Regions from separate parts of the Kitasatospora sp. NPDC001261 genome, predicted to be linked through region 1. Evidence: riboswitches for the same ligand, from Rfam matches in the RefSeq annotation. Region 1 holds a riboswitch; each other region holds the start of a gene.
What was found. Region 1 has a riboswitch for cobalamin ahead of metE (5-methyltetrahydropteroyltriglutamate--homocysteine S-methyltransferase). Riboswitches for the same ligand answer to the same signal wherever they lie in the genome.
Positions count from the first base shown of each region.

Region 1 (2,239 bases):
GCGGGTGATCGGCGAGCCCGCGCGGGAGGCCAGGTCGGCCCGGTTGGCGGCGAGGTCGGCGGCGATCGCGCCGGTGCCCTCGCGCAGGCCGCGGGCGAGCAGCGCCGCCTCGGTGGCCTTCTGCTTGGCGAAGGCCAGCCAGCGGGCGATCTGCGGGTCGATGTCGCGTTCGAGGGTGGCGTCGATCGGCACGTGCAGCAGGGAGCAGGACGGCGCGACGTCGACGGTGTCGGCGAGGCCCAGCAGAGTCGCCAGGGTCGTGAGGGACTTCTCCAGGTCGTTGATCCAGATGTTGCGCCCGTCGATCACCCCCGCCACCAGTCGCTTGCCGGGCAGGCCGCCGGCGGCGGCGAGGTCCTCCAGGTTGGCCGCGGCCGGGCCGGTGAAGTCCAGTGCCAGACCCTCGATCGGGGCCTTCGCCAGGACCGGCAGGGCGTCGCCGAGCCGGTCGAAGTAGCTGGCGACCAGCAGCTTGGGCCGGTCGGTGAGGGCGCCCAGCTCGCGGTAGGCGCGGGCGGCGGCGTTGAGCTCGGCCGGGGTGCGGTCCTGGACCAGCGCGGGCTCGTCCAGCTGCACCCAGTCGGCGCCGGCGGCGCGCAACCCGGCCAGCAGCTCCGCGTAGACGGGCAGCAGCCGGTCCAGCAGGGTGATCGGCTGGAAGTCGGCGGCCACCCCGGGCGCCGGCTTGGCGAGCAGCAGATAGGTGACCGGCCCGACCAGCACCGGCCGGGCCGCGTGGCCGAGCAGCAGCGCCTCGCGCAGTTCGCCCACCGCCTTGGCCGGGTTCGCCGTGAACACCGTGTCCGGCCCCAACTCCGGCACCAGGTAGTGGTAGTTGGTGTCGAACCACTTGGTCATCTCCAGCGGGGCGACGTCCTGGTTGCCGCGCGCCATGGCGAAGTACCCGTCCAGCGGGTCGGCTTCGACCGCGTCCCGGTGCCGGGGCGGGATCGCGCCGACGGCGACGGTGGTGTCCAGCACGTGGTCGTAGAACGAGAAGTCACCGGTCGGGACCTCTTCGACGCCGGAGTCGACGAGCTGCTGCCAGTTCCCCCGGCGCAGGTCGGCGGCGGTGGCCAGCAGCACCTCGGCGGTGACCGAGCCCTTCCAGTAGCCCTCGATGGCCTTCTTGAGCTCCCGGCCCCGGCCCTGGCGGGGGTAGCCGTACGCGGTGGCGACGCTCGCCGCGGCTGCGGACTTCGTGGTCAAGGGACTCTCCTTCGCGAGTCTGTTCTCCTCAGGTACCCGGAGACGGCACGAGGGCGCGAAGGGATGACGTACCCGGCGGCGGCCGTCACGGGAACGTACGGGCCTGGTCCGCCTGGTATGGTCGCCGACCCGCCCACGAGGTCACCGGATAGCCGCGCGCGGGTCGTCCGCGGGCGGGCAGTGGCAGGTCTTCGGACTCGCGGGCGCGTCCGTCCCGTGAAGGGCGGACACCTACTGGCCGTCGCTTCCCAGACCCGTCCCGGGTCCAGTGCGTATGACGGCGGTCGTTCCCACTCACCGCTGCGGGGCAGTCCCGGACTGGCCAGTCGAAAGGCGTCACCGGGTTCCCTCTTGCGACGCCCTGCCTGGCGGACAGGGCGAACCAGCTGCACCGTCAGCTTAGGGGCAAAGCGCCGGGCCCGGCGCGGGAATCTCGGAACCCGTCCGGATGGTGGGACGCCACCATGGCTCGCGGGGCCGGTGGTCAGGTCCGCGTCGGGGTGTCCGGCGTGCACGGCAGGGCGGCGCGGATGTCCGCGAGCAGTCCGGTCAGGCCGCGTCCCGGACCCAGTCGGCCGTCCAGTCGCGCGAGCTGGTCGGCGGGGATGCCCGCCAGTATCCGTTCGGCTTCGCCCAGCAGCTGCCGTCCCCGCTGGAGGTCTGACCTCATCCTGGCGACCTGCGCCTGCGCTCCGCCCAGCTGGCGGCGGGCGGATTCCAGTGCGGCGTGCTGTTCCGGGGTCAGGACGACGACGTCGACCCCGTCCAGCGTCATCGTCCGGTGCTTCGCGGGCTTGGGCACGATGGTCGGCCTTTCGGTTCAGGGGTGCGCCGGGCCGGTGGGCCGCGCGGCGGTCGGCGGCCCCACCGTGGTGTCCGGGCCGGGCGTGGCGTCCTGGCCGGATGGGGCGTGCGGGCCGGGCGGGGCCTCGAAGCGCACCGTGGGCTCGAAGTTGGCGCGGCGGGCCGCGCGGCGGAAGACGGTGAGGACGGCCGGCCCGACGACGAGCACGGCGGTGAAGGTGGTGAC
Region 1 is NZ_JBIAXP010000037.1:108,581-110,819, reverse strand. It holds partial or broken gene metE (5-methyltetrahydropteroyltriglutamate--homocysteine S-methyltransferase) at 1-1,209, opposite strand, end outside; cobalamin riboswitch at 1,374-1,611, opposite strand; gene ACFY4B_RS37475 (hypothetical protein) at 1,694-2,011, opposite strand; gene ACFY4B_RS37470 (ECF transporter S component) at 2,030-2,239, opposite strand, start outside.

Region 2 (2,239 bases), on a different contig from region 1:
CGTCACGTGCGGGTCGCCCAGCCCGAGACGGCGCGCCACGACCTCGATCACCGTCCGGACCGACTCGTGCTGCGAGCCCACGGCCAGGCCGAGGAGCAGGGTGCTCAGGAGCAGGGCCGCGGCGACGGCCAGGGCCGCCGTCGCGCGGCCCGGACCAGCGGGCCGCGCGACGGGGTGGGGCGCGGCGGTCATGAAGCCGGGTGCAGTCGGCCCAGCCCGTCGGACACCCGGGCGGCACCGTCGGCGAGCAGCACGCCGGGTGTCGACTCGGAGAACGGCACCGTCACGAAGGCCTTGCGCTGCACGGCGGTGAGCTTGCTCAGGACCGGGTCGTTCTCCAGGTAGTCGATCTTGGACTGGGCGGTGTCCCAGTCGGCGTCCGCGACCACGATGGCGTCCGGGTCCGCCGCGACGACCTTCTCCCAGCTCACGTTCTGCCAACTGCCGGGCAGGTCCCCGAAGACGTTGCGGGCGCCCACGGCGTCGAGCACGAGTTGGGGTCCGCCCTGGCCGGTGCCGACGTACGGCGTCTTGGTGTCCGAGTCGAACCAGAGGACCTTCAGGCCCTTGCCCGCGGCCGTCGCCGTGAACTGCGCCAGCTGCTGCTCCTGCTGCCGCTGGATCGCGGCGGCCCGCTCCGGGACGCCGAAGACCTTGGCGACGTCGTTCAGCTCGCCCCACGCCGCCTGCCAGGTCGTCGGCGGCACCTGGCTCTTGTCCGAGCAGCCGAACGGGGACAGGTACGACGGGACGCCCTGGCCGCGCAGCTCCTCCCGGGTGCCCGCGACCTTGTCGGTGAACGCGCTGGAGTAGGAGGCGTACAGGAAGTCGGGACGGGCCGCGAGGAGGTTCTCCTTCGTCGGGTACTTCTTGGAGAGCACCGGGACGGAGTCGTAGGCGGCCTTCCACTTCTCCGGGACGGAGTCGTCGAGGTAGGCGGTACCGGCCATGCGGGACTGCAGGCCGAGGGCCAGGGCCACCTCGGTGGCACCCTGGTTGAGCGTCACCAGCCGCTCGGGCGGCGCGCCGACCGTCACGGTGGTCCCGCAGTTGTCCACGCTGACCGGCGCGGCGCTCCCGGTCGCCCCGCCGGACGCGGCGGGCGCGGGGGCGCCCGCGCAACCTCCGACCACACCGACGAACAGCAGGGCCGCGACGGCCCGGCCGACACGTGTCGGACCTGTGGGACATACGGGATGTACAGGACGCATGGAGCGCGCGGAGCGCATGGAACGTATGGATCGGACCGGATGCGGGTACGGCTGACCGCTGGGCACGTGTTCTCCAAAACCCTCGTGGAACATGTCGCGCCGTGGCCGGTCTCCTGGCTTCCGCATCAACACGCCGCGACCGACCTTCCCGAGCGGCTCTCCCAGCCCGCCCAGTGGCCCTGACCGCTGGCGAAAGCCGGTCAGCGAGGGCCGCGGAACTCCGCGGTAACAGTGGCGAGGGCCGCACCGGACTCAGACCGGTTTCCCGAACACCACGGCGATGGCACGCTATCAGGCGTGGTCAGGTCGGTGGCGACCGGCCGGTGGGATGATCGTTTGGATCGTTTGCGGGGATGGGGGAGGGAACGGCCACGGGGTCGGCCGGCTCCGGAGGGACGGGGGATCACCCCGGAAGGCGGAAGAAGGAGCGGTAGAGCGGCAGCTGCTCGGCGAGCATGTGGATGCCGGGGTGGGTGGCGAGGCCGAGGGCGGCGGCGGTGCGCAGCAGCGGGGTCTCGGCGGGCGTCATGATGATGTCGGCGACCAGCGCGCCGGGCGCCAGCGGTGCCGGGTCGAAGGGGAGCGGGTCGGCCGGGTCCAGGCCCAGCGGGGTGGCGTTGACCGCGAGGTCGACGTCGGCGGGCGGGCGCGGGGCGGCGGCCACGCGGCCGGGCCAGCGGGTGCCGAGCCGCTCCAGCAGGGCGTCCACCCGGCCCCGGTCGGGATCGGTGACGGTGAGTGCGGCGGCTCCTTCGGCGAGCAGGGCGGCGGCGATGGCGAGCCCCGCGCCCCCGGCGCCGGCCAGCGCCACCCGCAGCCCGGCCGGGTGGTGCCCGGCGGCGGCCAGGCCCCGGACGAACCCGGCGCCGTCGAAGTTGTCGCCGTACCAGCGGCCGTCCGGCTCGCGGCGCAGCGCGTTGGTGCTGCCCAACAGGGCGGCGGCGTCGCTGAGTTCGTCGGCGTGCCCGCACATCGCCAGCTTGTGCGGGACGGTGACCAGCAGCCCGTCCAGGTTGGCGACGGCCTTC
Region 2 is NZ_JBIAXP010000042.1:23,957-26,195, forward strand. It holds gene ACFY4B_RS39195 (FecCD family ABC transporter permease) at 1-192, opposite strand, end outside; gene ACFY4B_RS39200 (ABC transporter substrate-binding protein) at 189-1,133, opposite strand; cobalamin riboswitch at 1,297-1,503, opposite strand; gene ACFY4B_RS39205 (shikimate dehydrogenase family protein) at 1,615-2,239, opposite strand, start outside.
Region 2: it holds a riboswitch for cobalamin, as region 1 does, so the genes downstream of both, ACFY4B_RS39200 (ABC transporter substrate-binding protein) here and metE (5-methyltetrahydropteroyltriglutamate--homocysteine S-methyltransferase) in region 1, are expected to answer to the same signal.

Region 3 (2,239 bases), on a different contig from region 1:
GGATGGTCCTGCGCAAGTACGACCCGGCCGCGGGCCGGCACGTCGACTTCCGCGAGGAGCGCTGACCCCGGACGCGCGAACGGCGCCTCCCCGGACTCGGGGAGGCGCCGTTCGCGGCCTGGCCGCTCGGCTCAGGAGCCCTCGGGCGTCCAGCGCTGCTCGACCCGGGCGAGCTTCCAGTACCCGATCGCGATCGCCCAGACCACCACGAACAGCCCGGCGATGGCGTAGCCCACGTTGTCCAGCGAGATGTCCGCGACGAACCCGGTGACCGGATCGGTCAGGTCGAGCTTCTCGTGCAGCACCCCGACCAGCTCGATGGTGCCGATGATGAAGGCCACCGCGATCGACAGACCAGTGATGGTCAGGTTGTAGTACACCTTCCGGACCGGGTTGGCGAAGGCCCACTGGTACGCGAAGTTCATGAACGTCCCGTCCAGGGTGTCGAACAGGCTCATCCCCGCCGCGAACAGCAGCGGCAGGCAGACGATCGCGTACCAGGGCAGCCCGGAGGCCGCGCCCGAGCCGGCCATCACCATCAGGGTGACCTCGGTCGCGGTGTCGAAGCCCAGGCCCAGCACCATGCCCACCGGGAACATCTGCCCCGGCCGGGTGATCGAACGGGTCGCCCGGTTCAGCACCCGGGCCATGAAGCCGCGCGAGTCGAGGTGCGCCTCCAGCTCCTTCTCGTCGAACTTCCCGGCCCGCATCGAGCGGAACACCCTGAGGATGCCGAGCAGCGCCGCCAGGTTGAGCGCGCCGATCAGGTAGAGGAACACGCCGGAGGTGGTCGTCCCGATCACGCCCAGCCACTTGTGGGTGGCCGACTCGTCGTCCATCAGCGTGTTCGCCAGCTGCGCGCCGCCCGCCACCAGGGCGGCCATCAGCACCACCATCGAGGAGTGCCCGAGGGCGAACCAGAAGCCCACCGAGACCGGCCGCTTGCCGTCCGCCATCAGCTTGCGGGTGGTGTTGTCGATCACCGCGATGTGGTCGGCGTCGAAGGCGTGCCGCATGCCGAGGGTGTACGCGGTGATGCCGAGGCCCACCCCGAAGACCTGGGTACCGACCGCGTACCGCTCGGGCGCGACCAGGAAGATCAGCGTGCCGAAGGCCACCACGTGCATGGCCACGATCACCGCCATCAGCCCGGCCGTACGGACGGTGTCCTCGCGCCGCCATCTGAAGCTGGGCAGCACGGAAGGGGCCGGCTTCGCGCCGGCGGCAACGGTTTCGGGCAGGGTCATCTGCGGATCACGCTCCAGCACCTCGTGGAAAACCTCGTGAGATGCCGTGGCCGGTCTCCTGGCTGACGGGATACCCGTGCCCGCCTTCCCAGGTGCGCGAGGCACCCAGTGGCTCCGTGGGCACGGACGACGTTCCTCCGCAGGCGGAGGAACGACCCGATCACAGTGGCGAGGGCCGCTCCGGGCTGGGACCCCTGAGGGTCCGTCACCGGTCTTCCCGAGCACCACGGCGGGGAACACCGTAGGGGCCGCGCCCCGACCCGTGCAAGGCTGCGCACCTGCGCAGGTGTCCAGGATCACAGGCGGCCGCCTGCAAGAATGTCCGCATGCATCTCGTACCGGCCGACCGCGCGGGCCACCGCACCATCGACGGGCACCGGGTCTGCGAGGCCATCGCCGCGATCGGCGACCCCGCGCACGTCCGGTCCTGGGCCGAGCGGTTCTCCCTGCTCGCCGACCCCGGACGGCTCGCCCTGCTGCTCGCCCTCCACCGGGCCGGCCCGCTCGCCGTCAGCGACCTCGCGGTGGCCACCGGCATGCGCGACCCCGCCGTCTCCCAGGCCCTGCGGCTGCTCCGCACGGCCGGCGTGGTCACCGGCGACCGGGACGGACGAGTGGTGCGCTACCGGCTCGTGGACGAGGCCATGCGCCCCCTCCTCGACGAGTGCGCCGCCGCCGAGCACCACGAGCCCAGCGCGGCAGTGGGCTGACCCCTCCCGCCGACGCCTGCCCGACCTGCTGACTCATGCTCGGTCCGCCGACTCCCGCCCGGGCTGCTGACTCCCGCTCGGGAAGGCGCGCCGTGAACGGCCCCGGCCAGTACGATCATGATGTGCCGTCCCACCCCCATGCCTGGCCCGCCGACCGCTGGAACACCGACCCGGTCAAGGCCCGCGTGCTGGCGGTCGCCCGCACCCTCACCTCGGCCACCCGGGTGCTGGACGTCCTCTCCCTGCTGAGCCCGCACGGCATCGAGTGGTACTTCACCGTCA
Region 3 is NZ_JBIAXP010000004.1:85,624-87,862, reverse strand. It holds gene rpmG (50S ribosomal protein L33) at 1-65, shown strand, start outside; gene ACFY4B_RS07250 (HoxN/HupN/NixA family nickel/cobalt transporter) at 132-1,247, opposite strand; cobalamin riboswitch at 1,278-1,491, opposite strand; gene ACFY4B_RS07245 (metalloregulator ArsR/SmtB family transcription factor) at 1,574-1,957, shown strand; gene ACFY4B_RS07240 (hypothetical protein) at 2,080-2,239, shown strand, end outside.
Region 3: it holds a riboswitch for cobalamin, as region 1 does, so the genes downstream of both, ACFY4B_RS07250 (HoxN/HupN/NixA family nickel/cobalt transporter) here and metE (5-methyltetrahydropteroyltriglutamate--homocysteine S-methyltransferase) in region 1, are expected to answer to the same signal.